DNA from 2 places in the Kurthia sp. FSL E2-0154 genome. Region 2 is predicted to be linked to the other one. Evidence: a T-box and tRNA genes for the amino acid it is inferred to sense, from the RefSeq annotation. Region 2 holds a T-box; the other holds one or more tRNA genes.
What was found. A T-box is a leader RNA that pairs with one kind of tRNA and senses whether it is charged. The one in region 2 lies ahead of cysS (cysteine--tRNA ligase), so its partner is inferred to be a tRNA-Cys.

Region 1: it has a tRNA-Cys gene. The T-box ahead of cysS (cysteine--tRNA ligase) is inferred to sense a tRNA for this amino acid. The anticodon was not compared.

What each region holds. Positions count from the first base shown of each region.
Region 1 is NZ_JBBOPO010000001.1:2,017,081-2,032,466, forward strand. It holds gene MHB75_RS09895 (thioredoxin family protein) at 1-48, shown strand, start outside; gene MHB75_RS09900 (DUF554 domain-containing protein) at 122-802, shown strand; gene MHB75_RS09905 (aldo/keto reductase) at 942-1,730, opposite strand; gene MHB75_RS09910 (NCS2 family permease) at 1,922-3,217, shown strand; gene MHB75_RS09915 (hypothetical protein) at 3,309-3,488, opposite strand; gene MHB75_RS09920 (HAD-IA family hydrolase) at 3,591-4,145, shown strand; gene trmL (tRNA (uridine(34)/cytosine(34)/5-carboxymethylaminomethyluridine(34)-2'-O)-methyltransferase TrmL) at 4,196-4,669, opposite strand; gene queG (tRNA epoxyqueuosine(34) reductase QueG) at 4,686-5,819, opposite strand; gene MHB75_RS09935 (B3/B4 domain-containing protein) at 5,880-6,569, shown strand; gene MHB75_RS09940 (S66 peptidase family protein) at 6,606-7,526, opposite strand; gene MHB75_RS09945 (DNA-3-methyladenine glycosylase I) at 7,746-8,321, shown strand; gene MHB75_RS09950 (glycerophosphodiester phosphodiesterase family protein) at 8,343-9,116, opposite strand; gene MHB75_RS09955 (APC family permease) at 9,354-10,751, opposite strand; gene MHB75_RS09960 (aminoglycoside adenylyltransferase domain-containing protein) at 11,062-11,844, opposite strand; tRNA gene MHB75_RS09965 (tRNA-Leu) at 11,932-12,013, opposite strand; tRNA gene MHB75_RS09970 (tRNA-Cys) at 12,048-12,121, opposite strand; tRNA gene MHB75_RS09975 (tRNA-Gly) at 12,143-12,217, opposite strand; tRNA gene MHB75_RS09980 (tRNA-Gln) at 12,223-12,297, opposite strand; tRNA gene MHB75_RS09985 (tRNA-His) at 12,302-12,377, opposite strand; tRNA gene MHB75_RS09990 (tRNA-His) at 12,406-12,481, opposite strand; tRNA gene MHB75_RS09995 (tRNA-Trp) at 12,515-12,588, opposite strand; tRNA gene MHB75_RS10000 (tRNA-Tyr) at 12,610-12,693, opposite strand; tRNA gene MHB75_RS10005 (tRNA-Thr) at 12,703-12,775, opposite strand; tRNA gene MHB75_RS10010 (tRNA-Phe) at 12,779-12,854, opposite strand; tRNA gene MHB75_RS10015 (tRNA-Asp) at 12,876-12,952, opposite strand; tRNA gene MHB75_RS10020 (tRNA-Met) at 12,963-13,039, opposite strand; tRNA gene MHB75_RS10025 (tRNA-Val) at 13,061-13,136, opposite strand; tRNA gene MHB75_RS10030 (tRNA-Glu) at 13,147-13,221, opposite strand; tRNA gene MHB75_RS10035 (tRNA-Ser) at 13,253-13,345, opposite strand; tRNA gene MHB75_RS10040 (tRNA-Asn) at 13,355-13,431, opposite strand; rRNA gene rrf (5S ribosomal RNA) at 13,452-13,567, opposite strand; rRNA gene MHB75_RS10050 (23S ribosomal RNA) at 13,698-15,386, opposite strand, start outside.
Region 2 is NZ_JBBOPO010000001.1:2,468,992-2,484,377, reverse strand. It holds gene MHB75_RS12395 (ATP-dependent Clp protease ATP-binding subunit) at 1-1,540, shown strand, start outside; gene radA (DNA repair protein RadA) at 1,650-3,029, shown strand; gene MHB75_RS12385 (PIN/TRAM domain-containing protein) at 3,121-4,200, shown strand; gene ispD (2-C-methyl-D-erythritol 4-phosphate cytidylyltransferase) at 4,300-4,998, shown strand; gene ispF (2-C-methyl-D-erythritol 2,4-cyclodiphosphate synthase) at 4,991-5,467, shown strand; gene gltX (glutamate--tRNA ligase) at 5,546-7,006, shown strand; T-box leader at 7,053-7,288, shown strand; gene cysS (cysteine--tRNA ligase) at 7,348-8,748, shown strand; gene MHB75_RS12360 (Mini-ribonuclease 3) at 8,753-9,160, shown strand; gene rlmB (23S rRNA (guanosine(2251)-2'-O)-methyltransferase RlmB) at 9,326-10,051, shown strand; gene MHB75_RS12350 (NYN domain-containing protein) at 10,062-10,571, shown strand; gene sigH (RNA polymerase sporulation sigma factor SigH) at 10,645-11,283, shown strand; gene rpmG (50S ribosomal protein L33) at 11,331-11,498, shown strand; gene secE (preprotein translocase subunit SecE) at 11,533-11,718, shown strand; gene nusG (transcription termination/antitermination protein NusG) at 11,816-12,349, shown strand; gene rplK (50S ribosomal protein L11) at 12,517-12,942, shown strand; gene rplA (50S ribosomal protein L1) at 13,067-13,762, shown strand; ribosomal protein L10 leader region at 13,809-13,957, shown strand; gene rplJ (50S ribosomal protein L10) at 13,992-14,492, shown strand; gene rplL (50S ribosomal protein L7/L12) at 14,569-14,928, shown strand; gene MHB75_RS12305 (class I SAM-dependent methyltransferase) at 15,011-15,386, shown strand, end outside.

The DNA.
Region 1 (15,386 bases), 450 kb from region 2:
CCAAAAGAAGCATTTGTGAAGTTTTTTGAGGATATGAAAAAACAATAGAATTCATTGGAGAGGAATCGCCTGTATATGCGGTTCCTTTTCTTCTGATATGCTATAAAAAGGGGTTATACATATGTTCGGAACGATTTTTAATTGTTGCATGATTTTGATTGGTAGTACTATCGGTAGCTTAATGAATAAGGGGTTAAAAGAACGCTACCAAACGATTTTGTTACAAGCGATGGGATTTGCTGCTGTCGCACTTGGAATTAATGCAGTGACACAATATTTACCGAAAAGTGAGGAACCTGTTCTCTTCATCGTTAGTTTAGCGATTGGTGCAATAATCGGTGAAAAAATCGACATTGAAGTACGTTTCAATCGATTTGTTGGTCTTTTTTCTGATGGTCCACTCGTAAAAGGTCTATCCACAGCCATTCTTTTATTCTGCATTGGTACATTATCCATTCTCGGTCCTATTAATAGCGCCCTACAAGGTGACCATACATACTTAATTACAAATGGTATTTTAGACGGTGTAACATCGCTCGTACTCGCTTCTACATTTGGTTTTGGCATCGCATTATCCGCAGTGGTACTCTTTTTATGGCAAGGCTTCTTCTATGTGATGGCTTTATTTTTAAATGACTTTATGACGGAGTCTTTATTAACTGAAATCTCGATTATCGGAGGCATTCTTATTTTTGCGACTGGTTTGAGTATTTTAGGAATTAAAAACTTAAAAAGTCTTAATATGTTACCTGCCCTTTTAATACCACCAGTTTACTTAACTTTAAAACATTTTTTCTTATAAAGAAAGAAATGGAGCTGAGGCAAACATTTCACTTTCTTTTTTTGCGTTCGCAACGGAAAACTGGAATCGCACCACAGCGCGATTCCAGTTTTTCTTATACTCATGTAGAATTGCGTTTTTCATATCCAGCTTCATTTCTTTATTTTTTCAGGTGGAATGTATCTGGATGCGAGCCGTAACGTTCATCTCGATTTAACATATCAATCGCTTGCATATCTTCCGCAGTTAGTTTGAAATCAAAGACATCGGCGTTTTGTCGAATACGTACTTCTTTTACAGATTTCGGAATGACAATTAAGTCGTGTTGTAAATGCCATCGAATAATCACTTGTGCCGCTGATTTACCGTACTTTTCTCCAAGCTTCATAATTGCTTCATCTTCTAACACACGACCGCGACCAAGTGGTGACCATGATGTAATCGCAATGTTATGTTGTTTTGCAAAATCACGATTTTTTTGTTGAATCAAATGAGGATGTAGCTCGATTTGATTCACCATTGGTTGTACATTCGCTGTCGCTAATAACTTCTCAAGATGATGCGGTTCGTGATTTGATACACCTGTAGCGCGAATTAATTTTTCATCGTATAAGCGTTCAATCGCACGATAAGTATCTACATATAATTCAGGAACCGGCCAATGCGTTAAATATAAATCTAAATAATCCATATCTAATTTCTTTAGACTTGTCTCAAATGCTCGTAACGTTTGATCGTAGCCTTGATCGGTATTCCAAACTTTCGAGGTGATGAATAATTCCTCACGCTTCTTTTTTGAATCGCGCACAGCTTGTCCTACTTGTTCCTCGTTATCATATAAAGCAGCTGTATCAATCGCAATGTATCCTGCTTCAAGTGCATGTGACATGGCACTATATGCTTCATCTGGATTCGTCATTTTATATACACCTAAACCAAAACGTGGCATTTCAACACCATTTACTAACTTTTTCGTTGAATGTAGATTTAACAAATGCTTTCACTCCTTTTCTACAGTATACCCCTATTGTCACATTATTTCGAGAATACTTATTTTTTCAATACACCTTGCTTTTTCGCCTCTTAGCGAATATTATAGACGTTGTCAAAAAAATCGTTCGGCTTTAAGGAGTTATTATTATGTTTAAATTAAAAGAAAATGGAACGTCCGTTAAAACAGAGCTTGTTGCTGGTGTTACAACGTTTTTAACAATGGTTTATATTATTATCGTCAATCCGACAATTTTAAGTGCAGCAGGTGTACCGAGCCAACAAGTGTTCATGGCGACAATCATTGCCGCAGTATTCGGTACATTGTGGATGGCTCTAGTTGCCAATTATCCCATTGCGATTGCACCAGGTATGGGTTTAAACGCTTTCTTCACGTATTCAGTTGTTCAAGCATCAAATGGTGAATTGCATTATACAACTGCTTTTGCTTCTGTATTTATCGCCGGTATTTTATTCATTATTTTATCCTTAACACCTCTTCGCTCTAAATTAATTACAGCGATTCCGAATAATTTAAAATTAGCGATTACTGCTGGTATTGGTTTATTTATTTCGTTTTTAGGATTACGTATGGCGGGTGTCGTTGTAGATGACCCAACAAACTTAATTAAATTAGGTGATTTAACAAGTCCAAGTGTGCTATTAACACTTGGTGGTCTTATTATTACAGCGATTTTCATGGTACGTCGTGTACCAGGTGCTATTTTCATTGGGATGGTCATTACCGCCATCATCGCGTTCTTTACAGGGCAATTAAAAATTGATGAGCTTGTTACGATGCCTCATTTACCAGAAGGTATTATTGTGTGGAATCCAATTGATGCTTTAAAAGAAGTTATTGCACATAGTTTATACGGTGTTGTATTCTCATTCATCTTAGTAACACTATTCGATACAACAGGTACATTAGTTGGTGTAGCGCGCCAAGCTGGTTTAATGAAGGGTGAAACACTACCTCGCGCACGTAAGGCTTTACTTGGTGACTCATTCGGTACAACAATCGGAGCAATGTTTGGTACATCACCAACAACAGCTTATGTAGAATCATCTGCAGGTGTTGCGGCTGGTGGTCGAACAGGCTTAACTGCTTTAACAGTTGCCGTTCTATTTATTATTGCTTCATTCTTCTCACCTTTAGTTGCTTCGGTGTCAGGTGTTTCTGCCATTACATCACCTGTTCTAGTCATTGTCGGGACATTGATGATTGCATCTGTTCGTCACATTGAATGGGATACATTTGATGAGGCACTTCCTGCATTTTTAGTGATGCTTATTATGCCACTCACTTCAAGTATTTCAACTGGGATTGCCTTCGGATTTATCGCATATCCGATTCTAAAAATTGTCAAAGGTGAAGCGAAAAAAGTACATCCATTACTTTATCTATTCGCTATTCTATTTATTATTCAACTTGTCTTTATCTAAAATAATAAAAAGCCAAAATCACAACACACATACGATTTTGGCTTTTCTTATGTTCAGATGAATCAATATACCATCTTCTTATATTTAAGTATTATTTCGCTTCTTCTTTCTTCTCATCTTCATCATCATATTGTACGGGATCTTGTGTATAACCATCTCGTTTTAGCTCTTGTTCGTCGCGTAGTTTTTCCATCTGTTTTCCTAATTCTACAACGTCACTGAAGTTATTCGTCATATGTCCACTCGACACATTATCTTTACCTTTTTTCATCTTTACCACGCCCCTTTTTAAACCTTTACTATGTGTACCCTTTTAAAAGACTTTTCAAACCTATTTATGCTATGCTATTTGAAAAATGGAGGCGATTGGCTCATGCGTATTTTATGGGACTTTGATGGAACCATTATGGATACTTATCCTGCTTATACCGATATTTTATATGATATATTGAACGGAAATTTTACAAAAGAGGAAATCTATAGACAGCTAAAAGTTTCGCAATCACATGCGATGGACTATTTTCAATTAACCGATGAACAACGAAAAGAAATGATTAAAAAAAGTCGTGCGATTACGAATTACACACCATTCCCCTATGTTGAAAACGTTCTACAACAGGCTGAAGTAAATGTTATTATGACACATATGAACCGAGCTTCTGTTGAACGTATTTTACAAGAAACAGACTTAGCCAAATACTTCACAGAAATTGTCGCCGGTGATGATGGTTTTGCACGAAAGCCAGACCCTGCTGCTTATGTCTATTTACATGAACGCTATGAACTCGACTATGCGATTGGAGATCGTGAGCTCGACTTAATCCCTGCTAAAAAAGCTGGCTTTAAAACGATTATGTTCCAAAACGATTGTGACGTTGCTGATTATACCATTAATGACTATCATCATTTTTTCGATTTAATTCCTTAAATATCAAAAAGAAGAAATCGTACAATCACACGATTTCTTCTTTTTTTATTCTATACAATTGGTTTAAAGCTTTGTTGACGTAGCGCTTCGTAAATAATAATCGCTGCTGTATTTGATAAATTTAATGAGCGTACGTGGTCGCTTTGTGGAATTTGTAGGCACATATGTTGTTTGTCTTCAATTAATTCACGTGGAATACCTGTTGTCTCTTTTCCAAACATAAAGAAGATATCTTCTTCTGTATTCGAATAATCAAACTCTGTATAATTTTTCGTTCCGAATGTTTCGATAAAATAAATTGTCGCCTGTTGATGCTTTTCGAAAAATTCTTCTACATTATCGTAATATGTGATATTGACACTTGACCAATAATCCAGTCCTGCTCTTTTTAACATCTTATCATCTGTTGAAAAACCTAATGGACGAATCAAATGTAAGTGTGTATTAGTTCCAGCACATGTTCTTGCAATATTACCTGTATTTGCTGGGATTTCGGGTTGATATAGGACGATGTGTAACGTCATCTAAGGGCACTTCCTTCTATTTTGTAATAAATGATAGTCCTTTTTCTATTTCCTCAAGTACTTCTTTATCTTGTTCCTTTTGTAGCGCTTGTTCTAATATTGCTTTTGACGCTGGCGCATCAATTTTCCCAATCGCATAGGCTGCTGCACCACGAATAACAGGTCGTGTATCTTTTTGTAGCACTTCTGTTAGTGTCGGAATGGCTGATTCCTCTTTAAAATGTGCAAGTGCATAAATCGCATTTCGCTGTAATGGTTTCTTCCCTCGCCAAGAACCTGAAACATGACCAAAATCTTGTTTAAACTGCTTATTGGACATGGTTAATAATGGTTCAAGTAACGGTTTTGCAATTTCAGGATCTGGGAAGAACTCTTTATGAATTAAATTATGTTTGCGCTTATTTTTGGGACAAACAGTTTGGCATGTATCACAGCCATAAATCCGATTCCCTAAATGTGTTCGAAACTCATCTGGTAATATATCTTTTGTTTGTGTTAAAAAAGCAATACAGCGCTGAGCATTTAGTTGTCCTGCTTGTACAATCGCACCTGTTGGGCAAACATCTATACATAGGCGACAATCTAGACATTCATCTTCCATCGGCTTATCTGCTATAAACGGAATATCTGTAATAATCTCTCCTAAATAAACATAAGAACCGAACTCTGGCGTAATAATATTCGTATTTTTCCCACTCCAACCAATTCCCGCTCTTTCTGCAACAGCTCGGTCGGATAACTCACCTGTATCGACCATTGACTTCGTTCGTGCATATGGATGATGTGTATGGATAAATTCTTCAAGTAGCGCTAATTTCTCACGTAAGACGGTATGATAATCGACACCCCAAGAAGCACGACAAAAAATACCACGTCTCGCACCTTTCTTACCTTGTGGTGCATTCAACATCTTAGACGGATAAGCTAATGCAATCGCAATGATACTTTTTGCATCTTCTAATAACAAGGTCGGTTCCGTACGTAAAGTGACATCAGATTCTTCAAATCCAGACTGATAATTTAACTGTTGTTGCTGAATAAGACGTGCTTTTAAATCAATAAACGGTGTAGCAGATGCGAAACCAATTTTATCGATTCCAATGGACTGGGCATATTCTCTAACTTGTTGTTGAAACGATAAAACATTCATTTGGTTTCATTCCTTTCTATATGATACAATTGGAAAAAATGAACAGATAGGTGATGTTTTATGCACATTCAACTAAATAAACAATTAACCAATCAAATAACAGATTTTAAAATCGGCACTGTCCATTATACCAAAATTATCGTAGAAGAATCGCCCCAAATGATTAAAGGGCGTACACAATTATATCAAGAGAATCTATTTTTAGATTTGCAAGATACACCTGTCGTAGAACATAAAGCCATTCAAGAATGGCGACACATTTTTAAAACACTCGGTGCTGATCCAAGTCGCTACCGTCCATCTGCTGAAGCATTACTACGTCGCATTGCAAAACAACAATATTTACAACCCTTCCACTCTGCTGTCGACTTAAATAACTTCTTTTCACTACAATATGAGATTCCTGTAGGGATTTATGATACGCATGCTTTACAAGGTGCTATCGAAATGACTGTAGGAACAGAGAATAGTATGTATGAAGGATTAAATGGTCGTGATGTCAAGTTAGCTGGAATACCTATAAGCTGTGATGAACAAGGTCCATTCGGTAGTCCTTATGTCGATAGTAAGCGTAGTGCAGTGACCGAATCGACAACAGACGCACTTCAAATTTTCTATTTACCACCATCACTTTCTCATGAGTCATGTGAGCAGTTACTCGCTTCTGCTTCTAAGATGTTTACACAAATTCACGGAGGCGATGCAACATATGCCATTTTGAATAAAGAGCAATTACAGACGACCATTTAAAAAAGTTCGGGCACGATGTGTGTCCGAACTTTTTCTTTATTCTACACCTGGTAAAAAGGCTAATACTTTTTCATCTGCATCTAAAATAACATCTACGCCTAAAGGAATTCCAACATTTAAATTTTCATGTCCAAATTTAAAGCCACTCACAACAGGCTTATTGAAGTCTTTAAAGTAACTAGTAAATAGTGCATCTAAAAACGGTGAATCTTTATAATCACGTGGTTCTGCATGTGTAAAGCTACCGATGACTACACCCGCACAATGTTCGAACTTTCGTGCCATGCGTAATTGATTCAGCTTCGCATCAATCTGTGCTGGCTCTAATCCAGTATCTTCGATGAGTAACACTTTATTTGCTGTATCCACTTCAAATTTTGTTCCGAGTGTTTCACACAGTAATGTTAGATTACCGCCAACAATCGGCGCACGTACACGCCCTCTTGCGATTGTTTGAAGTGGTGAAATACGTTCATCATAGTAAATCTCTGCTGGATTAAATAACTGCTCAAACATTAAATACGTGCGTTCTGGGATATCCTCTCTACCTAAAGAGGAAAGTGTTGGGCCGTGGAATGTTACCAAGTTACTCAACTCACCAATCGCTGTGTGTAAAAATGTAATATCTGAAAAACCCCAGAAGATTTTTGGATTTTCTTCAAATAGCATATAATCTAGTTGATCTGCAATACGCGCAGAACCATATCCACCACTTGCACAGAAAATAGCACGAATAGACGGATCTTCTACCATACGCTGTAAGTCACGTACACGTAATTCATCACTACCAGCTAAATAATGTTCTTTCGCTGTAACACTCTCACCCATTACATATTGAAGCCCTAACCCTTCAATAAAATCGAGTGATTTTTTTAATTGCTGTTGATTTGGTGGACTAGCAGGAGCGACAATCCCTACTGTGTCACCTTTTTGTAAACGCATCGGTCTTTGTTTCATATGCCAAGCTCCTTTTTTTATACTCTCCTCTATTATAGAGTGATTTGAATCATAAGTGTACACACTTCAATCACTAAACCGCAAATGACACCTATACAAATCGCTTTTTTCTTCATCTGAACCTCCGAATTTTTTTCTTTCATTGTAAAAATCGAATATGTCAAACAGATGTCTGTTATAATAAGAACAAATATTCGTTTTTTTGAAAGGGAGATGACAATGGAGAAAACACGTTGTGCATGGGCAAATGTTTCCGAGCTTGATCAACAGTATCATGATGAAGAATGGGGTGTACCGATTACTAAAGATTCGGATTGGTTTGAAACACTTATTTTAGAAAGTATGCAAGCTGGGTTAAGTTGGGCAACCATTTTAAAAAAGCGTGAAACAATGCGCGAAGCATTCGATTATTTTGATTATGAAAAAATTGCACAATATGATGAAGCCAAAATTGAGCACTTACTACAAAACGAAGGAATTATTCGTCATCGTGGTAAATTAACAGCAATGGTTCACAATGCTACCTTATTCATGGATATTCAAAAAGAATTCGGAAGCTTTAATGAATTCATTTGGACTTACACAGGGGGTACACCAATTCAAAATCACTTCACACAATTATCTGAAGTGCCTGCGACTACAGAACTTTCTACACGCATTAGTAAAGATTTAAAAAAGCGTGGTTTTAAATTTTTAGGTCCGACAACGGTTTATGCTTTTATGCAAGCAAGCGGCCTTGTAAACGATCATGTAACAACTTGTTTTTGCTATAAAAAAGGTCTGCATAGTGCTTAAAAGCATGCAGACCTTTTTTATTTAATACGCATCAACGAAGTCAGAGAAGAATCCATGAACCCCCATTTGTTTATGTCTTTTCATCGTACTTCGATCATTCACAGTATACGTATAAGAAACAATTTTTTTCTTTTTCAACGTTTGTACTAAAGGGGTATTTACAAATGTTTTATCAATACTCACTGCCCGAATACCTCGTTCATCACAAAATTCGGCTAATGATTGATTTGTATAACTTTCACGCCCAATCACATAGAGTACATCTTTAAAACCATAGTTTTTTAATAGTTGATAGTCTTGTTTGTAGAACATTTGAGGAATAAGACGTTTTTTATCACGTGGCTTTAAGTTTTTAGTATAGACATTAATTTTTTTATACAGCGTTCGTACTGCTTGAGGTGACTTTGTTTTACCATCTAAAATAATATAAACATCATCATATTTCTTTAACAATTTAATAACTTGTTGAAAATCGATTGGTTTATATTTGTCTTTATAAAGTCGATTCTTAAAAGTTTCATATGTTTGGTCTTTTATATCTTTCCAATCATGTCGCGCTACTACTTTTCCATCACTTGTCATATTAATATCTAACTCAATGAGGCGATGACCTTTCTCATAACTATTTTGAAAAGCCTCAAGTGAATTCGTATATTTATCTCCCTCTATTCCACCACCTGCATGTGCAATGATGGTATTTTCAGTCCACTCATAGGACTGGGCAAATGTCATATAGCTCGTAATGACAGCAATTAAAAAAAGTGCAGGAACAAAGATTGCAATAAAACGTTTCATTGTACCCTCCTTTTTCTAAGACATCATATCTATCATACTATATGTAAACAGAAATAGAAAAAATTTTTAAATAAGAAAATAGATTAACTAAAAGTATTTCATATACCTTTTAAAATTCAAAGAGGTTGTGACAAACAGTTCATTTCCTCTTTTAGAGTTCGCAACGAAAAAATGGAACCGTGTCACAGCACGATTCCGTTTTTTTTTCTTATACTTCATCATCATATTCATATAATTTTACTTATTGCTACCTTCACTAACTACCTCAAAAGCAATCGCTTCTTTTGGTTTAATCATATATAAGATAAATCCAATGAGACACCATACACCTAAAATTAGCCATTCCATAGGCCATACAAGTGCTGAAGGCATGCCTGGTAAATAGAATGTAATGAATAAAATACTCAATGCAATCGCTGCCACTCCTGTAAACTTCCAATATTTAATGCGATATGGACGATGTAATTCTGGTTCTACTTTTCGTAACTTCATAAACGCAAAAGATACTAATAAGTAACCTACGATAATACCCACTCCACCAGCATCTACAATCCATACAAGTGCCGGTCGACCTAAGAAAGGCGCAACTGCTGCTAAAATACCCAAGAAGATAATCGCATTTGTCGGTGTTTTGTATTTCGGGTGCATATAGGCAAACCATTTTGGAATCATATGATGTTCTGCCATCGCATATAAAATACGACTCCCTCCGATAATGAAGGCATTCCAACTTGTAATAATTCCTGCAATACCACCAATCACTAGGACATATCCCCAAACAGGACTACCAAATAGTGCAACCATTGCGTCTGCTGTTGCTAATTGACTTGTTAAAAGTTGTTCGTCTGGTAATGCTGCTGCTACACCAAAGACAACGAATAAATAGAAACATACCGCACTGACAATTGATACAATAATAATACGACCAATTGTTTTACCAGGTGCTTTAATTTCTGCTGCTACTTGTGGAATAACATCAAACCCTACAAATAAGAATGGAATCATAACAAGTACAGATAGTGTACCTCCGAATCCATCTGTAAACATCGGATCTAAATTTTTCATATCACCATTCGCAAAAGCCCCATATACCATAAGAGCTGCTACTAATACAATCGCAACTGTAAAAACATTTTGGAAAATAGCTGCTGGTTTAATTCCAAAGAAGTTTAGTGCTGTTAGTGCGACTGCACCTACAGAACCGATTAAAGCCCATGTAAGATACACTTCCCAACCACCTAATGTCCAAAGACTTACTTTATGTTCAACAGGCATTACGTAATCAATAACCGTTGGTAATGCAACTGCTTCAAATGTTACAACAGATACATAACCAAAAAGTACACCCCATGCTGCTACAAATGCACTCTTTTTACCAAATGCACGCTTAACGAATACTAATCCGCCACCTGTTTTAGGAATCGCTGCCGAAAGCTCCGCATACGTTAAACCGATAAAGATTACAAGTAATCCTCCTAATATAAATGCAATAATTGTTCCTAAAAAGCCTGCTCCTGTAATCCATTCTCCTGATAAAACAACCCATCCCCAACCAAGCATGGCGCCTAGTGATAGGAAAAGTACATCAACCTTTGACATCGACTTTGTAAATTCTTTGTTATTCTGATTCCCCATGTTATTTCCCCCTTCACGCTGTAGACTCTCGTTGCTTTCAAGCTTAAAAGCATGCTACACATTTTCAAAAAAAGCTAATACAACCCCATATATTCTGTATTAACTTATATAAATTCCCCTTTATTCCTTTCTTTATAGTGCTTACATAGATTATGAAGAATACCACTTTAAAATAAAAGAACCATCTTTTTCTTTTTTTTGGAACCAGTTCATTAGCACAGTATTTACTTATATTTAAAAGACAGATACATACATTTTCATAATTTTTACAATTCAACTAGAATACATAAACAGAACAAAAAAAATCGACCTAATCAGTCGATTTTAATTTTTCACAATATGAAATTAAAAATTCCGCAAAATCAATTACTTGATTCATTGTTTCTACAGAAACGACTACTAACTCATTTTTCCTTATACGGATAGCTAGTTGAATAACTGGATGCCATTGTTTCGGTAAATGCTGTAATCCATATATACCAGCATCATATTTTGAAGTCACCCCCACCTCCTTTAACGTATAAAATTGACGAAGTAACCCTAATACAATCCATTCAATTTCTTCTTTTATCTCTTCATCAGAAATAGATAAATCTAATTGAACTTCTTGCTTCAATCTTTCGACATAAGGTTTCCAATACTGCTGCATATTCTGAAATACATAGTGTCGAAGTTGAGAACCTGTAGTCGTTGGAAAAGGAGGATCTTGATAATTTTGATGTAAAGTCCACCAAGTAACCAGATTAAAGTTAAAGTAATCACCATAATCTAGTATTCCTTCATTATAGTAAAAATAAGTATTTAAAAATGGGGATTGGGATGATAGATCTGCTTTAGCTATATATACACAATCCATTGGTATGTTTTCTTGTTGTTCAAATTGCAAATGGAGTTGATTCAATATTTCTTTCTGGTCTAATGTTAGTTCTGGATTCGTTACAATAATACAATCGATATCACTTTTGTTTAATTCATATGTGTTTAAGCCAATAGAGCCATGTATAAAGAGCTCTAACTGATAATCAGGTAATAACTTATGGCTTAACGACATATAAGTATCTATAGCCTTCTTGACCGTTTCAGGAATAAACAATAGATTACCACCTTTCCAATTGAATTAACTTTAGTGTAAAAGAATAATAAAAAAAAGACTACTAGAATCTAGTAGTCTTTTATAGGATACCGGTGGTCGGGGTCGAACCGACACTCCAAAAGGAACACGATTTTGAGTCGTGCGCGTCTGCCAATTCCGCCACACCGGCATAATAATATGTAAAGTTTTAGAAATAAAAAAAATGGAGGCGGCAACCGGATTTGAACCGGTGATAAAGGTGTTGCAGACCTGTGCCTTACCACTTGGCTATGCCGCCATCTCATTATGAAATAAATTATGGAGCGGAAGACGAGGTTCGAACTCGCGACCCCCACCTTGGCAAGGTGGTGTTCTACCACTGAACTACTTCCGCAAAAATGGCTGGGGTACCTGGATTCGAACCAGGGCATGACGGAATCAAAATCCGTTGCCTTACCGCTTGGCTATACCCCAATAATGGGGCGACTGATGGGAATCGAACCCACGAGTGCCGGAACCACAATCCGGTGTGTTAACCACTTCACCACAGTCGCCATATTTAGATGTTTCTATATAAAAAAATGGGGCGACTGATGGGGATCGAACCCACGAATGCCGGAACCACAATCCGGTGTGTTAACCACTTCACCACAATCGCCATATTTATATGTTTGAAACTTTTATTTTATATTGGCAGGGGCAGTAGGAATCGAACCCACACCAAAGGTTTTGGAGACCTCTATTCTACCGTTGAACTATGCCCCTAAATAAAAAAATTAAAATAAATGGTGGAGGGGGGCAGATTCGAACTGCCGAACCCGAAGGAGCGGATTTACAGTCCGCCGCGTTTAGCCACTTCGCTACCCCTCCAAAGAGATATGCCGGCGAAAGGAGTCGAACCCTCGACCTACTGATTACAAGTCAATTGCTCTACCAACTGAGCTACACCGGCAAATGGTGGGTTTGGACGGAATCGAACCGCCGACACTTAGAGCTTCAATCTAATGCTCTACCAACTGAGCTACAAACCCACATGATTATTTATTTTAAAATGGCGGTCCGGACGGGACTCGAACCCGCGACCTCCTGCGTGACAGGCAGGCATTCTAACCAGCTGAACTACCGGACCATTTTTTAATTGGTTGCGGGGACAGGATTTGAACCTGCGACCTTCGGGTTATGAGCCCGACGAGCTACCGAACTGCTCCACCCCGCGATAATATTATATAAGAATTAATGGTGGAGGATGACGGGATCGAACCGCCGACCCCCTGCTTGTAAGGCAGGTGCTCTCCCAGCTGAGCTAATCCTCCATTTTATAAGTGGTGACCCCTACGGGATTCGAACCCGTGTTACCGCCGTGAAAGGGCGGTGTCTTAACCGCTTGACCAAGGGGCCACTGTATATTTCCGTTCATTGTGAGCGATCATGGCGGAGAGTAAGGGATTTGAACCCTTGAGACAGATGTTATCCGCCTACACGATTTCCAATCGTGCTCCTTCGGCCGCTCGGACAACTCTCCGAGAAAAAATGGCTCCGCTGACAGGACTCGAACCTGTGACCCTCTGATTAACAGTCAGATGCTACTACCAACTGAGCTACAGCGGAATGATATGATTTTTTTAACAGCCCGGCAGCGTCCTACTCTCACAGGGGGAAACCCCCAACTACCATCGGCGCTAAAGAGCTTGACTTCCGTGTTCGGCATGGGAACGGGTATGACCTCTTTGCTATCGCCACCAGACTATTTTCTTAAGATTTCTCTTAAGGACAAGAATTATTATATCAGTTTAACGAGTGAATGTCAATCGTTTTTCTAAAATAATTTTTATTCTTTCAAAACTGGATAAACGGTTCATTGAAACACAATTATTTTGGTTAAGTCCTCGATCGATTAGTATTCGTCAGCTCCATATGTCACCATACTTCCACCTCGAACCTATCTACCTTGTCGTCTTCAAGGGATCTTACTTACTTGCGTAATGGGAAATCTCATCTTGAGGGGGGCTTCATGCTTAGATGCTTTCAGCACTTATCCCGTCCATACATAGCTACCCAGCGATGCCTTTGGCAAGACAACTGGTACACCAGTGGTATGTCCATCCCGGTCCTCTCGTACTAAGGACAGCTCCTCTCAAATTTCCTACGCCCACGACGGATAGGGACCGAACTGTCTCACGACGTTCTGAACCCAGCTCGCGTACCGCTTTAATGGGCGAACAGCCCAACCCTTGGGACCGACTACAGCCCCAGGATGCGATGAGCCGACATCGAGGTGCCAAACCTCCCCGTCGATGTGGACTCTTGGGGGAGATAAGCCTGTTATCCCCGGGGTAGCTTTTATCCGTTGAGCGATGGCCCTTCCATGCGGAACCACCGGATCACTAAGCCCGTCTTTCGACCCTGCTCGACTTGTAGGTCTCGCAGTCAAGCTCCCTTGTGCCTTTACACTCTGCGAATGATTTCCAACCATTCTGAGGGAACCTTTGGGCGCCTCCGTTACCTTTTAGGAGGCGACCGCCCCAGTCAAACTGTCCACCTGACACTGTCTCCTACCCCGATCAGGGGTAAGGGTTAGAAGTTCAATACATTTAGGGTAGTATCCCAACAACGCCTCCTCCGAAGCTGGCGCTCCGGTCTCTCTGGCTCCTACCTATCCTGTACAAAATGTACCAAAATTCAATATCAAGTTACAGTAAAGCTCCACGGGGTCTTTCCGTCCTGTCGCGGGTAACCTGCATCTTCACAGGTACTATAATTTCACCGAGTCTCTCGTTGAGACAGTGCCCAGATCGTTACGCCTTTCGTGCGGGTCGGAACTTACCCGACAAGGAATTTCGCTACCTTAGGACCGTTATAGTTACGGCCGCCGTTTACTGGGGCTTCAATTCTCAGCTTCGCTTGCGCTAACCAATCCTCTTAACCTTCCAGCACCGGGCAGGCGTCAGCCCCTATACGTCATCTTACGATTTTGCAGAGACCTGTGTTTTTGCTAAACAGTCGCCTGGGCCTATTCACTGCGGCTCTCTCGGGCTTGCACCCTACTAGAGCACCCCTTCTCCCGAAGTTACGGGGTCATTTTGCCGAGTTCCTTAACGAGAGTTCTCTCGCTCACCTTAGGATTCTCTCCTCGACTACCTGTGTCGGTTTGCGGTACGGGCACCTATCTACCTCGCTAGAGGCTTTTCTTGGCAGTGTGAAATCAGGAACTTCGTCATAATTGACTCGCCATCACAGCTCAATGTTACAGGAAGCGGATTTGCCTACTTCCACACCTTACTGCTTGGACGTGCATAACCAACAGCACGCTTACCCTATCCTACTGCGTCCCCCCATCACTCAAATGGTAGATTGGTGGTACAGGAATATCAACCTGTTATCCATCGCCTACGCCTATCGGCCTCGGCTTAGGTCCCGACTAACCCTGAGCGGACGAGCCTTCCTCAGGAAACCTTAGTCATTCGGTGGACAGGATTCTCACCTGTCTTTCGCTACTCATACCGGCATTCTCACTTCTAAGCGCTCCACCAGTCCTTACGATCTGACTTCACAGCACTTAGAAC
Region 2 (15,386 bases):
CTTAAAACCTTCTCTAGCGCGTGGTGAACTACAATGTATCGGTGCAACAACATTAGATGAGTATCGTAAATACATTGAAAAAGATGCTGCATTAGAACGTCGTTTCCAACCAATTCAAGTAGATGAACCTTCTGTAGAAGAAGCGATTCAAATTATTGAAGGTTTACGTGATCGTTATGAAGCGCATCATCGTGTGAAAATCTCAGATGTTGCAGTAGAAGCAGCTGTTAAAATGAGTGATCGTTACATTTCAGATCGTTTCTTACCAGATAAAGCGATTGATTTAATTGACGAAGCAGGTTCAAAAGTACGCCTACGTTCTTACACAACACCTCCGAACTTGAAAGAGTTAGAAGTTCAGTTAGAAGCACTTCGCTCAGAAAAGAATGAAGCGGTGCAAAGTCAAGAGTTTGAAAAAGCAGCGAACCTACGTGATTCTGAACAAAAATTAGTTGCGCAATTAGAAGAAACAAAGAAAAAATGGAAAGAAGACCAAGGTCGTTCAGAGTCTGAAGTGACAGTGAATGATATTGCAGAAGTTGTTTCGATGTGGACAGGCATTCCAGTTGCAAAACTAGAACAAGAAGAGTCTACAAAATTACTGAATTTAGAAGAAGAATTGCACAAACGTGTAGTAGGACAAAGTGAAGCAGTTGAAGCAATCTCTCGTGCGATTCGTCGTGCACGTGCGGGATTAAAAGATCCAAAACGTCCGATTGGTTCATTCATCTTCTTAGGACCTACCGGTGTAGGTAAAACAGAATTAGCTCGTGCGTTAGCTGAAGTTATGTTCGGTGAAGAAGATGCGATGATTCGCATTGATATGTCTGAATACATGGAAAAACATTCGACTTCTCGCTTAGTTGGTTCGCCTCCAGGTTATGTAGGATTCGATGAAGGTGGTCAATTAACTGAGAAAGTACGTCGTAAACCATATTCAGTTATCTTGTTAGATGAGATTGAAAAAGCACATCCAGACGTATTCAACATTCTATTACAAGTATTAGATGATGGACGTTTAACAGACTCAAAAGGGCGCGTTGTCGATTTCCGTAATACAGTTGTTATTATGACTTCAAATATTGGTGCAGAAGCACTGAAATATCGTAAATCTCTTGGTTTCGGTGCGCAAGAGAAAAAACAATCACAAGAAAATTCAAAACAAGTGATGTTAGAAGAACTGAAAAAAGCATTCCGTCCAGAATTTTTAAACCGTGTGGATGAAATGATTGTCTTCCATCCACTTGAGAAGAAAGAATTAAATGAGATTGTTAAAAAGATGGCAGCTCAATTAACAAAACGTCTAAAAGAACAAAACATCGAATTAGAATTAACGGAAGCTGCATTAGACCGAATTGCAAATGAAGGTTATGATCCAGAATATGGTGCAAGACCACTGCGTCGTGCAATTCAGAAAAATGTAGAAGACCGTTTATCAGAAGAAATTCTAAAAGGTACAGTTCTAACAGACCAAATTGTTGTATTTGATGTACAAGATGGCGATTTCGTTGTTCATGTCAAAGAAAAAGCGAAAAACTAATTTTAGATAGGTGAAAACCTATACGAAATTAAAATTTAAAAACACTCCGAACAGACGTTTGGAGTGTTTTGCTTTATAATAAGGGAATATGAATGCGGAGGTGCACAAAGTGGCAAAGAAAAAAACAAAGTTTATGTGTACAGGTTGCGGTTATGAAGCGCCGAAATGGATGGGGCGTTGTCCAGGGTGCGGTGAATGGAATACGATGATTGAAGATGTTGAGATTGTACAAAAAGGCCCTCGCGGTGCATTCCAACATACAGTGAGTAAATCACAACAAAAAGCCATGCCGATTATTTCAGTCGAAACACAAGAAGAACCACGTGTACAAACAGAATTACACGAGTTGAATCGCGTGTTAGGTGGCGGTGTCGTACCAGGTTCACTTGTCCTAATCGGTGGCGACCCAGGGATTGGAAAATCTACACTGCTATTACAAGTATCTGCCTTATTATCGAATCAAGGGCATCGTGTTTTATATATATCGGGTGAAGAATCCGTTCGCCAAACGAAGCTACGCGCAGAACGCTTAGGGGTAAAATCTGCTGAACTCTATATTTACTCTGAAACAAATTTAGAATTTTTACATGAAACAATTGAGGAAGTACAGCCGAAGTTTGTCATTGTCGATTCTATTCAAACCGTACATCATCCAGAAGTGACGAGTGCACCAGGAAGTGTATCGCAAGTTCGAGAGTGTACAGCAGAATTAATGCGTATTGCGAAAACGAAAAATATCGCTATTTTCTTAGTTGGTCATGTAACGAAAGAAGGACAAATTGCAGGACCGCGTATTTTAGAACATATGGTAGATACCGTTCTTTATTTTGAAGGAGAACGTCATCACACATATCGTATTTTACGCAGTCAAAAAAATCGATTCGGTTCTACGAATGAAATTGCGATTTTTGAAATGTTGCAAGGTGGGTTGAAGGAAGTACTAAATCCATCAGAACTATTTTTACAAGAACGTTCGCAAGGTGCGCCAGGGTCTACAGTTGTCGCCTCAATGGAAGGGACAAGACCGATTTTAGTAGAGATTCAAGCTCTTGTAACACCATCAAGTTTTAACTATCCAAAACGCATGGCGACAGGATTGGATCAAAATCGAATTTCATTATTAATGGCTGTTTTAGAAAAACGTATGGGTCTAATGCTACAAGCACAAGATGCCTATATTAAAGTAGCAGGTGGTGTAAAGTTAGACGAACCTGCCATCGATTTAGCCGTCCTAGTATGTATCGTATCGAGTTTTAAAGATGCGAATGCTAACGCTACGGACTGTTTTGTAGGTGAGGTTGGTTTAACGGGTGAAGTGCGACGTGTGTCACGTATCGAACAACGTGTTCAAGAAGCAGCGAAACTCGGTTTCAAACGCGCGATTATTCCGGCGTCTAACTTAGGTGGTTGGGAGTACCCAGAAGGGATTCAAGTGATGGGTGTAGAGACCGTAAACCAAGCTTTGAAAATTGCGTTCAAAGAAATGTAATGATTTCAAAAAGAAAATGACAAAACGTCTACCTCAAAAGAGAGTTTAGTTGGCAAAGTATGTATAATGAGCTCAAGGGGAGGTGAGAGAAATGTTAAAACGAATCGTTCAAGTCGCATTTTTGTTCATCGGGGGTACATTAGGGTTTATCTTATTACCGCCATTATTTGATGTTATTCATTTAAGTTCAAACTCTTGGATTAACAATCCCTATGTGACGGTTTCGCTTGGTGCAGTTCTTTTATTCATTCTGTCTTTTGTATTGGCAGATCCGTTTATTCGATTTATGAAATTCTTTGAAGAGCGCCTATTAAAAGCACCTGTGGGCGACTTATTATTTGGAACAATTGGTTTAATCATAGGTTTAACACTAGCGTTTTTAGTAGGTGTTGCACTTGATGGTCTTCATTTAGCAGTAATTAGTGATATTGCACCAATCTTATTATCCATTGTTTTAGGATATGTTTTCTTCCAAGTCGGTTTCAAAAAACGCGATGAATTAATGTCTGTTTTCACATCGCGTTCTAATAAGAAAAAAGAAGCAGATGTAGGTGCGGAGAGTTTTAACGAAGTAGGTTATAAGCTACTAGATACAAGCGTTATTATCGACGGTCGAATTGCAGATATTTCAAAAACCGGTTTTATTGAAGGTGTTTTAGTTGTCCCGCAATTTGTATTAACTGAATTACAGCATATTGCCGACTCATCTGATACATTAAAGCGTACAAGAGGTCGACGTGGACTTGATATTTTAAAAGTACTTCAAGATGCTTCAAATTCAAATGTCTTAATTACTGAAATTGATTTTGAAGATGTACCTGAAGTGGATTTAAAATTAGTACGTCTGGCAAAAAAGATGGGTGCACAAATTCTAACGAATGACTTTAACTTAAATAAAGTATGTGAGCTACACAAAGTAAGTGTGTTGAATATTAATGACTTAGCTAACGCAGTAAAACCTGTCGTCATTCCAGGTGAAGAAATGAACGTTGTCGTCATCAAAGATGGTAAAGAGCATAATCAAGGGGTTGCCTATCTAGATGATGGAACGATGATTGTTGTAGAAGAAGGAAGGTCGTACATTGGACAAGCGATTGTCGTAATTGTGACATCTGTTCTCCAAACTTCAGCAGGACGAATGATTTTTGCTAAGCCAAAAAACCATAAATAGTGGTAGTATAAATGTATAAACGAACAGGGGCTGTCCCCAAGAACCAATTGAGGTTTTTTACGGACAAAGCCCCTTTTATATTGAAGGAGTGTACGTTATATGCAGTATGACGTGATTTTACCTGCTGCTGGTAGTGGGAAACGAATGGGCGCTAATCAAAATAAGCTATTTTTAGAATTAGCAGGCATACCTATATTGATTCATACATTACGTGTTTTCGAACAAGATACGCAGTGTCGAGCAATATATTTAGCTGTAAAATCAGAAGAACGTGCCTATATTCAGCAACAATTGGCACAATATGAAATTCATAAAGTAGTTGCGATGCCTGATGGTGGTGAAGAACGCCAGCATAGTGTTTATGCGTGTATACAAGAAATAAAGAATGGTGAAATTGTCCTTGTTCATGATGCAGCAAGACCATTCATTGAATTACCGACGATACATAAGCTTGTACAACAGGCAACAGAAAAGGGTGCAGCAATCGCAGGTGTTCGAGCAAAAGATACAATGAAAAATGTACAAGATGATAAAATACAAGAGACGGTGGATCGTTCAAATCTATGGATGATTCAAACACCACAGGCTTTTCGATTTGAATTATTAAATCGTGCAGAACAACAAGCAGCAGCAGATGGTTTTTTAGGAACCGATGAAGCGATGCTAGTGGAACGATTAGATGAATCCATCTATATTGTTGAAAGTAGTTATGAAAATATAAAGATGACAACCAAAGAGGATTTAGTTTTTGGTGAAGCGATTTTAAATCGTAGAACAGGAGGACATTCATATGTTTAGAATTGGACAAGGTTTTGATGTACACGAGTTTGCGGAAGGACGACCATTAATTATCGGTGGTATTACAATTCCACATGACAAAGGATTGATTGGGCATTCAGATGCAGATGTATTGTTACATACGGTAACAGATGCAGTATTAGGCGCAATCGGTGAAGGGGATATCGGGCGACATTTCCCAGATACAGACCCAGAGTTCAAAGATGCAGATTCAGCAAAATTATTAGCGTACATTTGGAAGATTGTTGAGGAGAAAGGGTATAAGTTAGGAAACGTAGATTGTACAATCATGGCACAACGTCCTAAAATGGCTCCATATATCGAACCAATGCGTAATCGTATTGCAGAACTATTAAATGCAGAACCAGATCAAGTAAATGTGAAAGCAACAACAACAGAAAAGCTTGGATTTGTTGGTCGTGAAGAAGGTATTGCAGCAATGGCAACAATTTTGTTAATCAAAGCCTGAGTTCCTTTAAATTTCAAGGAGCGAGTGGTAAAATGAGGAAAGTTGAATTTTTCTCGACAAATTAGGAGGATCTGAATTATGACTAAAAAAGTTCGTGTACGTTACGCACCAAGTCCAACAGGACATTTACACATCGGTGGCGCACGTACAGCATTATTTAATTATCTATACGCAAAACATTATGATGGGGATTTCGTATTCCGTATTGAAGATACAGATGTAGCTCGTAACATCGAAGGCGGAGAAGAATCTCAACTTCACAACCTTGAATGGTTAGGCATCATCCCTGTAGAATCACCAATCATTGGCGGTCCATACGGTCCATATCGTCAAATGGAACGTTTAGACACATATACAGAGCATGCACAACAATTACTTGAAAAAGGTCTTGCTTACAAATGTTTCTGTACATCAGAAGAATTAGAAGCAGAACGCGAAGCGCAACGTGCAAATGGTGTAGCCGCTCCTATGTATAAAGGGACTTGTCGTCACTTAACTGCAGAAGAAGTTGCAGAAAAAGAAGCAGCGGGTTTACCATACACGATTCGCTTTAAAGTACCAGCAGAAGAAACATATGTAGTTGATGATTTAATTCGTGGCGAAGTAACGTTTGAATCAAAAGACATCGGTGACTGGGTAATCGTAAAAGCAAATGGAATCCCAACATACAACTATGCGGTTGTTTTAGATGATCACTTAATGGAGATGACACACATCTTCCGCGGTGAAGAGCATCTATCAAACACACCAAAACAAATGATGATTTACCGTGCATTTGGTTGGGAAGTACCTCGTTTTGGTCATATGACATTAATCGTAAATGAAAATCATAAAAAATTATCAAAACGTGATGAGTCAATTATTCAATTCATCTCACAATATAAAGATTTAGGTTACTTACCAGAAGCAATGGTCAACTTCCTTGCATTACTTGGTTGGTCTCCAGAGGGTGAAGAAGAAATCTTCTCAATGGATGAGTTAATCGCTCAATTCACTGAAAAACGTTTAACAAAATCACCTTCTATGTACGATACTCAAAAGTTAAAATGGATGAACAACCAGTACATGAAGAAGTTATCGCATGAGCAAGTGGTTGAACTATGCTTACCATTCTTACAAAAAGAAGGTCTTGTTCCTGAAAATCCAACAGAAGAAGAAGCGGCGTGGGCATCTCGTTTAATCGGCTTATACCATGAGCAAATGAGTTACGGTGCAGAAATCGTTGAATTATCAGCACAATTCTTCACAGACGCATTAACATATAGTGAAGAAGAACAAGAAGTATTAGCTGGTGAACAAGTTTCAGAAGTAATGGCTTCATTCAAAGCACAACTAGAAGCACTTGAAGACTACGTAGCACCAGAAATTAAAAAGGCAATCAAAGCTGTTCAAAAAGAAACAGGTCATAAAGGTAAAAATCTATTCATGCCAATTCGTGTTGCAACAACAGGCGAAATGCATGGACCAGAATTAACAGATGCACTTGAACTTTTAGGTAAAGAAACAGTCATTGCACGCATCGAACCATTTATTAAATAAGTTTTCTTTTTTGCAAAGACATTGTAGAATAGAGTTACTTATACAACATAAAGCGTTGAAGAGGAGAAGTATGTGACGCAAGCTCCAAAAAGAGAGGACCATCATCGGCTGAAAGTGGTCTGAGCCTCTGTAAAGCAGAAATGCACCTCTGAGTATTTGATTGAACCATGTTTTTAATGAGGTAGGTCAAATCGGTTTGTCACCGTTATCGACCTTGAGTGGAATAGAGGCTGGTTAGTCCTATTCAATCAGAGTGGAACCGCGTACTTTCTCGCCTCTGTCTATCTTTACGATAGATGGGGGTTTTTTTATTAAACTTAATATCTAAAGGAGTGTTTCATTTGGCTATTCAAATTTTTAATACATTAACACGCGAAAAAGAAGAATTTAAACCAATCGAAGAAGGAAAGGTGCGCATGTATGTATGTGGACCAACTGTTTACAACTACATTCATATCGGAAATGCACGCCCGGTAATCGTTTATGATACAGTTCGTCGCTACTTAACGTATCGTGGTTATGAAGTAGATTATGTTTCAAACTTCACAGATGTAGACGACAAAATCATCAAAGCAGCAAACGAATTAGGTGAAGATGTATCTGAATTAACAGAGCGTTTCATTGCAGCATATTTTGAAGATATTACAGCACTAGGTGCCCAAAAAGCAGATGCCCATCCACGTGTAACAGAACATATGGATGAAATTATCGAGTTCATCGATGTATTAGTTCAAAAAGGATATGCGTACGAATCGCAAGGAGATGTGTATTACCGCACACGCAAATTTAAAAATTATGGACAATTATCACATCAATCTGTAGATGATTTAAAAGTTGGCGCACGTATTGAAGCAGGAACGAAAAAAGAAGATGACTTAGATTTCGCATTGTGGAAAGCAGCAAAACCAGGTGAGATTTCATGGAAGAGTCCTTGGGGTGAAGGCCGTCCAGGTTGGCATATCGAATGTTCTGTTATGGTTCACAATCATTTTGGTGATACAATCGATATTCACGCTGGTGGACAAGATTTGAAATTCCCTCACCATGAAAACGAGATTGCGCAATCAGAAGCTTATACAGATAAAAAATTCTCAAATTATTGGATGCATAACGGGTATATCAATATTGATAACGAAAAAATGTCAAAATCACTAGGTAACTTTATTTTAGTACATGACATCATTCAACAAATTGACCCACAAGTGTTGCGATTCTTTATTCTATCTGTACATTACCGTAACCCAATTAACTTTGCGCAAGACTTGGTGGAAGCAGCAGCGAATGGTTTAGATCGCCTTCGTACAACGCATCAAAATCTACAACATCGTCTAAAAGCAGCAACGAATTTAGTTGAGGTAGACGAAGCTGAATTACAAATTATTGAAGATGCAAAAGCTTATTTTGTTGAATCAATGGATGATGATTTCAATACAGCAAATGCCATTTCAGCACTATTCACCATTTCAACTGCTGCAAATAAATATTTAACAGCTAAAAATACAAACACAGAAGTTTTAGAAGCGTATAAAACAGCGCTAGAAGAATTAACAGGTGTATTAGGTATTCAATTAGCGCAAGCAGAGGAATTATTAGATGCAGACATCGATGCGTTAATCGAAGAACGCCAACAAGCTCGTAAAGACCGAAACTTTGCGCGCGCAGATGAAATTCGTGATATTTTAAAAGAACAAAACATTATTTTAGAAGATACACGTCAAGGTGTACGTTGGAAACGAGGCTAATCAATTGGGACAATTAAGAGATATTGATGTAAAACAATTGAATGCTCTAGCGCTTGCTTATATGGGAGATTCTGTTTTAGAAATTGCGGTACGTGAACACTTATTACGTAATGGTAAAGTGAAGCCGAATATTCTACATCGTGAAGCAACGCGCTATGTTTCTGCAAAAGCACAAGCAAAAGTTGTACGAAAAATGATTGAAGAAGAGTTCTTTACAGAAGACGAAGCGAGTATATTAAGACGAGGACGCAACGCAAAATCAGGTTCTGTACCGAAGAATACAGACGTACAAACATATCATTACAGTTCAGCATTTGAAGCTGTTTTAGGTTATTTATATTTATTAGGACAAGAAGAACGGATAGCGGAAATTATTGCTTATACGATTGAAACAGTGGAAGCTGAGAAATAGGAGGTTATCAATATGGATAACAGACGAGGTAAACGAGAAGAACGTGATCGTCGCGGTAATAAAATTACGCGCGATGGTCGCAAACCTAAAAAGCATACAAGAAGACCATACGAAGAGCCAAAAGAAATCGTAGAAGTTGTCGAGGTAGAACAAAAAGATAAAGAAATGATTGCAGGTAAAAACCCTGTATTAGAAGCATTGCGCGCGACACGCGATATTAATAAAATTTGGGTAGCAGAAGGTGTAAAAAAAGCAGGGATTGCAGAACTGCTTGAATTAGCAAAAGAACGTGGAATTGTTGTACAATTTGTACCAAAACAAAAAGTCGATGGTCTAACTTCTGAAAACCATCAAGGTGTTGTTGCATCAGTAGCTGCATATAATTATGCGGAATTAAATGATATTTTTGCGATTGCAGAAGAACGTGGTGAAGATCCATTTATTTTAATTTTAGATGAATTAGAAGATCCACATAACTTAGGCTCAATTATGCGTACAGCAGACGCTGTTGGCGTACATGGAATCATCATTCCAAAGCGTCGCTCAGTTGCTTTAACAGCAGTGGTAGCAAAAGCTTCAACTGGCGCAATTGAGTATATTCCAACAGTACGTGTCGGTAATTTATCGCAAATCGTTGATGAATTAAAAGAACGTGGTGTATGGATTGCTGGGACAGATGCAAAAGGTTCTGAAGACTATCGTCGCATGGATGCAACATTACCTCTTGCCGTCATTATCGGTAGTGAAGGTAAAGGTATGAGTCGCGTATTAAAAGAGAAGTGTGATTTCCTCTACAATTTACCAATGGTTGGACATGTTACGTCATTAAACGCCTCGGTAGCTGCATCATTATTGATGTATGAAGTGTACCGTAAGCGTCACGAATTATAAGTGATTGCCTATGGATATTATGTTGGTAGATGGGTATAACATCATCGGAGCTTGGAAAGAGCTACAAGAATTAAAAAAGCATGGACTAATTGAAGCACGTGATCGTTTAATTGAAATGATGGCAGATTACCAAGCGTATTCAGGCATGAAAGTAATCGTCGTTTTCGATGCATACCTTGTCCCAGGAAATGCGACCAAACTTAAAAAACACGAAGTCGAAGTTATTTTTACAAAATCAAAAGAAACAGCAGATGCTCGTATTGAAAAATTATCGAATGAGTTAATGTCACGTCGAACAAAAGTTTATGTAGCCACAAATGATATGGCTGAACAAAATGTCATTTTTGGTAATGGCGCACTAAGAAAATCAGCGCGTGAATTTGAAATCGATGTTCAAACTGCTCAAAAAGGTATTGAAGAAAAAGTACGACAAACGATTAAAGAAAAACCTGTGCGTCCACTAAATATGTCAGAAGAAGTACATGAGGCGCTTGAAAAAATACGTAGAGGAAAATTTTAGGTATATGGATAAATATTGTTAGTTACGTTATACTAGGTCTAACTATGCAGGGAACATAAATTGGGGTGGTACTTTGATAACTGATCAATTACAAGAAAAGCAACAACGGTTTAAAACCCTTACAGATGAGCAGTTAGTCGTTCGTTCTCGTGAGGGCGATAGTGATGCGTTAGATTTTTTGATTACAAAGTATAAAAACATTGTTCGACATAAAGCAGGGTCTTATTTTTTAATAGGAGCTGACCGAGAAGATATTGTGCAAGAAGGCATGATTGGTCTATATAAAGGGATTCGAGATTTTAACGAAGATAAGCAAGTGACATTTAAAGTTTTTGCGGAACTATGTATCACACGTCAAATTATCACAGCAATCAAAACAGCGACGCGTCAAAAACACATTCCTTTGAATTCTTCTGTTTCGCTTGATAAGCCGATTAATGATGATGAACAAGTGAATACATTGTTAGATATTTTGGCGACGAATGAACAAGATGATCCGCAAGAAGTTATGGTGAGTAAAGAACGAGTCCATTACATGGAATCAAAAATAAAAGATGTGCTTAGTGCGTTTGAAAAACAAGTATTGGCTCTCTATTTAGATGATTGTACATATCAAGAGATGTCATTAGCACTGAAAAAAGAAGTGAAGTCGATTGATAATGCTTTACAACGTATTAAGCGCAAGTTAGAACATCATATTTTGAATATATGAGCTAGTTGACAGAAAAGATTGTAAAGTGTTAGTCTTTTAACAGAACAATGCCTAAAAAGGTGATGACAATGGCAAACAAAATCGTTTTATGTTGTGAAAAATGTGGCGCTCGTAATTATCATTTACCGGCCCCAAAAGATCTTTCAAAACGCATGGAGTTAAAAAAATTCTGCTCAACTTGTAATGAACACACATTACATAAGCAGACACGATAGCATTTATATAAGATTTATTCGGAGGTTAGGTTAGATGGCAAAGTTAAAGCAGTTTTTCAAAAACGTCCTATCTGAGATGCGAAAAACAAGCTGGCCGAAACGTAAAGAGCTTAGTAAATATACACTTGTTGTAATTTCTACATTAATCTTTATGGCAGTATTCTTTATGCTAGTGGACTTAGGAATCTCAAAATTATTCCGTATGTATTTGGATTTATAGACGAAAAATGTTATGATTTGTGAAAGAGCCCGTAATGTGTACGGGTTTTTTCATTTGCCTTAAAAAAGGAGGGAATGGACCACGCGTCCAGACAATTATGGAGAAGAATTGGTATGTTGTTCATACGTATTCAGGTTACGAGAATAAAGTAAAGTTAAATCTCGAAAAACGTATCGAAACAATGGGAATGTCGGATAAAATTTTCCGCGTAATCATCCCAGAAGAACAAGAAACAGAAGTAAAAGATGGTAAGAAAAAAACATATATGCGTAAAACGTTCCCAGGTTACGTTCTTGTCGAGTTAATTATGACAGACGATGCTTGGTATGTAGTACGTAATACACCAGGTGTAACAGGATTTATCGGTTCATCAGGTGGCGGTGTTAAGCCAACTCCATTATTACCAGAAGAAGTAGAAGTCATCCTTGCGCAAATGGAAGCGAACTCACCAACTGTAGAACTAGATTTCGCAGTAGGCGACTTAGTAGAAGTGAAAGAAGGACCTTTCGCACACTTCCAAGGTGTGGTTGAAGAAATTGATGCTGATAAACAAAAAATTAAAGTAAATGTTGATATGTTCGGCCGTGAAACGGTTATGGAACTAGATTTTGCACAAGTTTTAAAAGTTTAATCACTTTTGAACTTGCCACAAAAACATAAAAGTGTTATCATTTCAAAGGTCAGACTGTAATGTATGACTACCGTAATTTTTAATGTTATCGGAATAAGCCGACAGACAGATATTGAGTGGGAGGGGAAACCCTTTGACCACATCACGGACTTAAGGAGGTGTGTCTCGTGGCTAAAAAAGTTGTAAAAGTTGTAAAACTTCAAATTGAAGCTGGTAAAGCAAATCCAGCTCCACCAGTAGGTCCTGCACTAGGTCAAGCAGGTGTTAACATCATGGGGTTCTGTAAAGAATTCAATGCTCGTACACAAGACCAAGCAGGTTTAATCATTCCAGTAGAGATTTCTGTATTTGAGGATCGTTCATTCACATTCATTACAAAAACTCCGCCGGCAGCAGTGTTACTTAAAGTAGCAGCTGGTATTAAATCAGGTTCAGGTGAACCAAACCGTGTTAAAGTAGCTACAGTGAAACGCGATAAAGTTCGCGAAATCGCTGAAACAAAAATGCCAGACTTAAACGCAGGTTCTGTAGAAGCTGCTATGTTAATGGTAGAAGGTACTGCACGTAGCATGGGTATTGTCATCGAAGACTAATCCCATTACTTGATAGAGAAGTTTTGTTTTTTGGAGGTTGCGACAGTTTCACAAGATTGAAACTCGCAGCCTTTATTCGTGGGAGGTTTATTCCGCTACAACCACAATCAAGGAGGAAATTATAATGGCTAAAAAAGGTAAAAAACTACAAGAAGCTGCTAAGCTAGTAGATAAAAATAAACTATACACAGTAGCAGAAGCTGCTGAGTTAGCAAAAAGCACAAGCACTGTAAACTTTGATGCAACTGTAGAAGTTGCTTTCAACTTAAACATCGATACTCGTAAAAACGACCAACAAATCCGTGGTGCAGTAGTACTACCAAACGGTACTGGTAAAACTCAAAAAGTTTTAGTATTCGCTAAAGGTGAAAAAATCAAAGAAGCAGAAGCTGCTGGCGCTGACTACGTAGGCGATGCTGAGTACATCCAAAAAATCCAAGGTGGCTGGTTCGATTTCGACGTAATCGTTGCGACTCCAGACATGATGGGTGAAGTTGGTAAACTTGGTCGTGTATTAGGACCTAAAGGTTTAATGCCAAACCCTAAAACAGGTACAGTTACTTTTGACGTAACTAAAGCTGTTAATGAAATCAAAGCTGGTAAAGTTGAATACCGTGCTGACAAAGCTGGTATCGTACATGCACCAGTAGGTAAAGTTTCATTCGAAGCTGACAAATTAGCTGAAAACATCCAAACAATCGTTGATGTAATCACAAAAGCTAAACCTGCAACTGCTAAAGGTGTTTACATGAAGTCTGTTCACGTAACAACTACAATGGGACCATCAATCAAAATTGACTCTCTTTCTTTAGCAAAATAATTTCATATTGACAATGTACTGTTCTATTGTTAAAATAGACAACGTTGTGAATTATCCATTTGTACCATAGACAGTAGGGGTAGCTTAATTGACTACTTAATGATCCTACCGAGGGCAAAGGAACTCAGACTCTTTAATGATGATGAATTTCCGCCCCTCTCTATTTTATTGATGAGGGGCTTTTCTTTTGTCGGTATAAGTGACCCATTCTTATAGGAGGTGTCCAATCATGAGCAAAGCAGTTGAAATGAAACAAACTGTTGTTCAAGAAATCGCTGAGAAATTCAAAAGCGCAGCGTCAGTAGTAGTAGTTGACTACCGTGGTCTTACAGTTGCACAAGTAACTGAATTACGTAAACAATTACGCGAAGCTGGTGTTGAATTCAAAGTATACAAAAATACTTTAGTTCGCCGTGCTACTGAAGAAGTTGGTCATGCTGATTTAAATTCTGCATTAACAGGCCCTAACGCTATTGCATTCTCAACTGAAGATGTAATCGCTCCAGCCCGTATTATCAACAACTTCGCGAAAGAAAACGAACAACTTGAAATTAAAGCTGGTTTAATCGAAGGCGCTGTGGCTTCTGCTGAAGAAATCAAAGCACTTGCAGAACTTCCATCACGCGAAGGTCTATTATCTATGCTTTTATCAGTTCTACAAGCACCAATGCGCAACTTCGCGCTTGCAACAAAAGCTGTTGCAGACCAAAAAGAAGAACAAGGCGCTTAATAGCAAGTTGATCTTCACCGCATAGTAATATGCACAAAAAAATAAAAAATTAGATTCCAAATAGGAGGAACTCATAATGAACCAAGAACAAATCTTAGCTGCAATCAAAGAGATGACAGTTTTAGAATTAAATGACTTAGTAAAAGCAATCGAAGAAGAATTCGGTGTAACTGCTGCAGCTCCTGTAGCTGTTGCTGGTGGCGCTGCTGGTGCTGCTGAAGAGAAAACAGAATTTGATGTTGTATTAGCATCTGCTGGTGAATCTAAAATTAAAGTAATCAAAGTGGTTCGTGAAATCACTGGTTTAGGTCTTAAAGAAGCTAAAGAAGTTGTAGATAACGCTCCTAAAGCTCTTAAAGAAGGCGTATCTAAAGAAGAAGCTGAAGAAATCAAAGCTAAACTTGAAGAAGTTGGCGCAAACGTAGAAGTTAAGTAATTAATTTTCTATTGATTAACAAAAGCTCGTCAATATACTTATTGACGAGCTTTTCTTCATTTTATGTGAAGGAGGGCGAAATATGTCAGAACATTATTATTCAAAAAAACCGCATGTAGAAAGCAAACCAAGAAAGTGGAATTTCACATTAAGAGGTTTTACATTTTCTTTTGAAACTGACGCAGGCGTGTTTAGTAAAAGCGAAGTAGATTTTGGATCCCGTGTGTTAATCGACTGCTTTGAATTACCGAGTGTTTCTGGAGATATTTTAGATGTAGGTTGTGGTTATGGGCCGATCGGGTTGTCGATTGCTAAAAGTTATCCGGATCGCACAGTTCATATGATGGACGTGAATGACCGAGCATTAAGTTTAGCTGAGAGAAATGCGGAAAATAACGGAGTACAAAATGTGCAGATTTATGAGAGTGACGCACTTTCATCTGTGAAAACAGATCAAG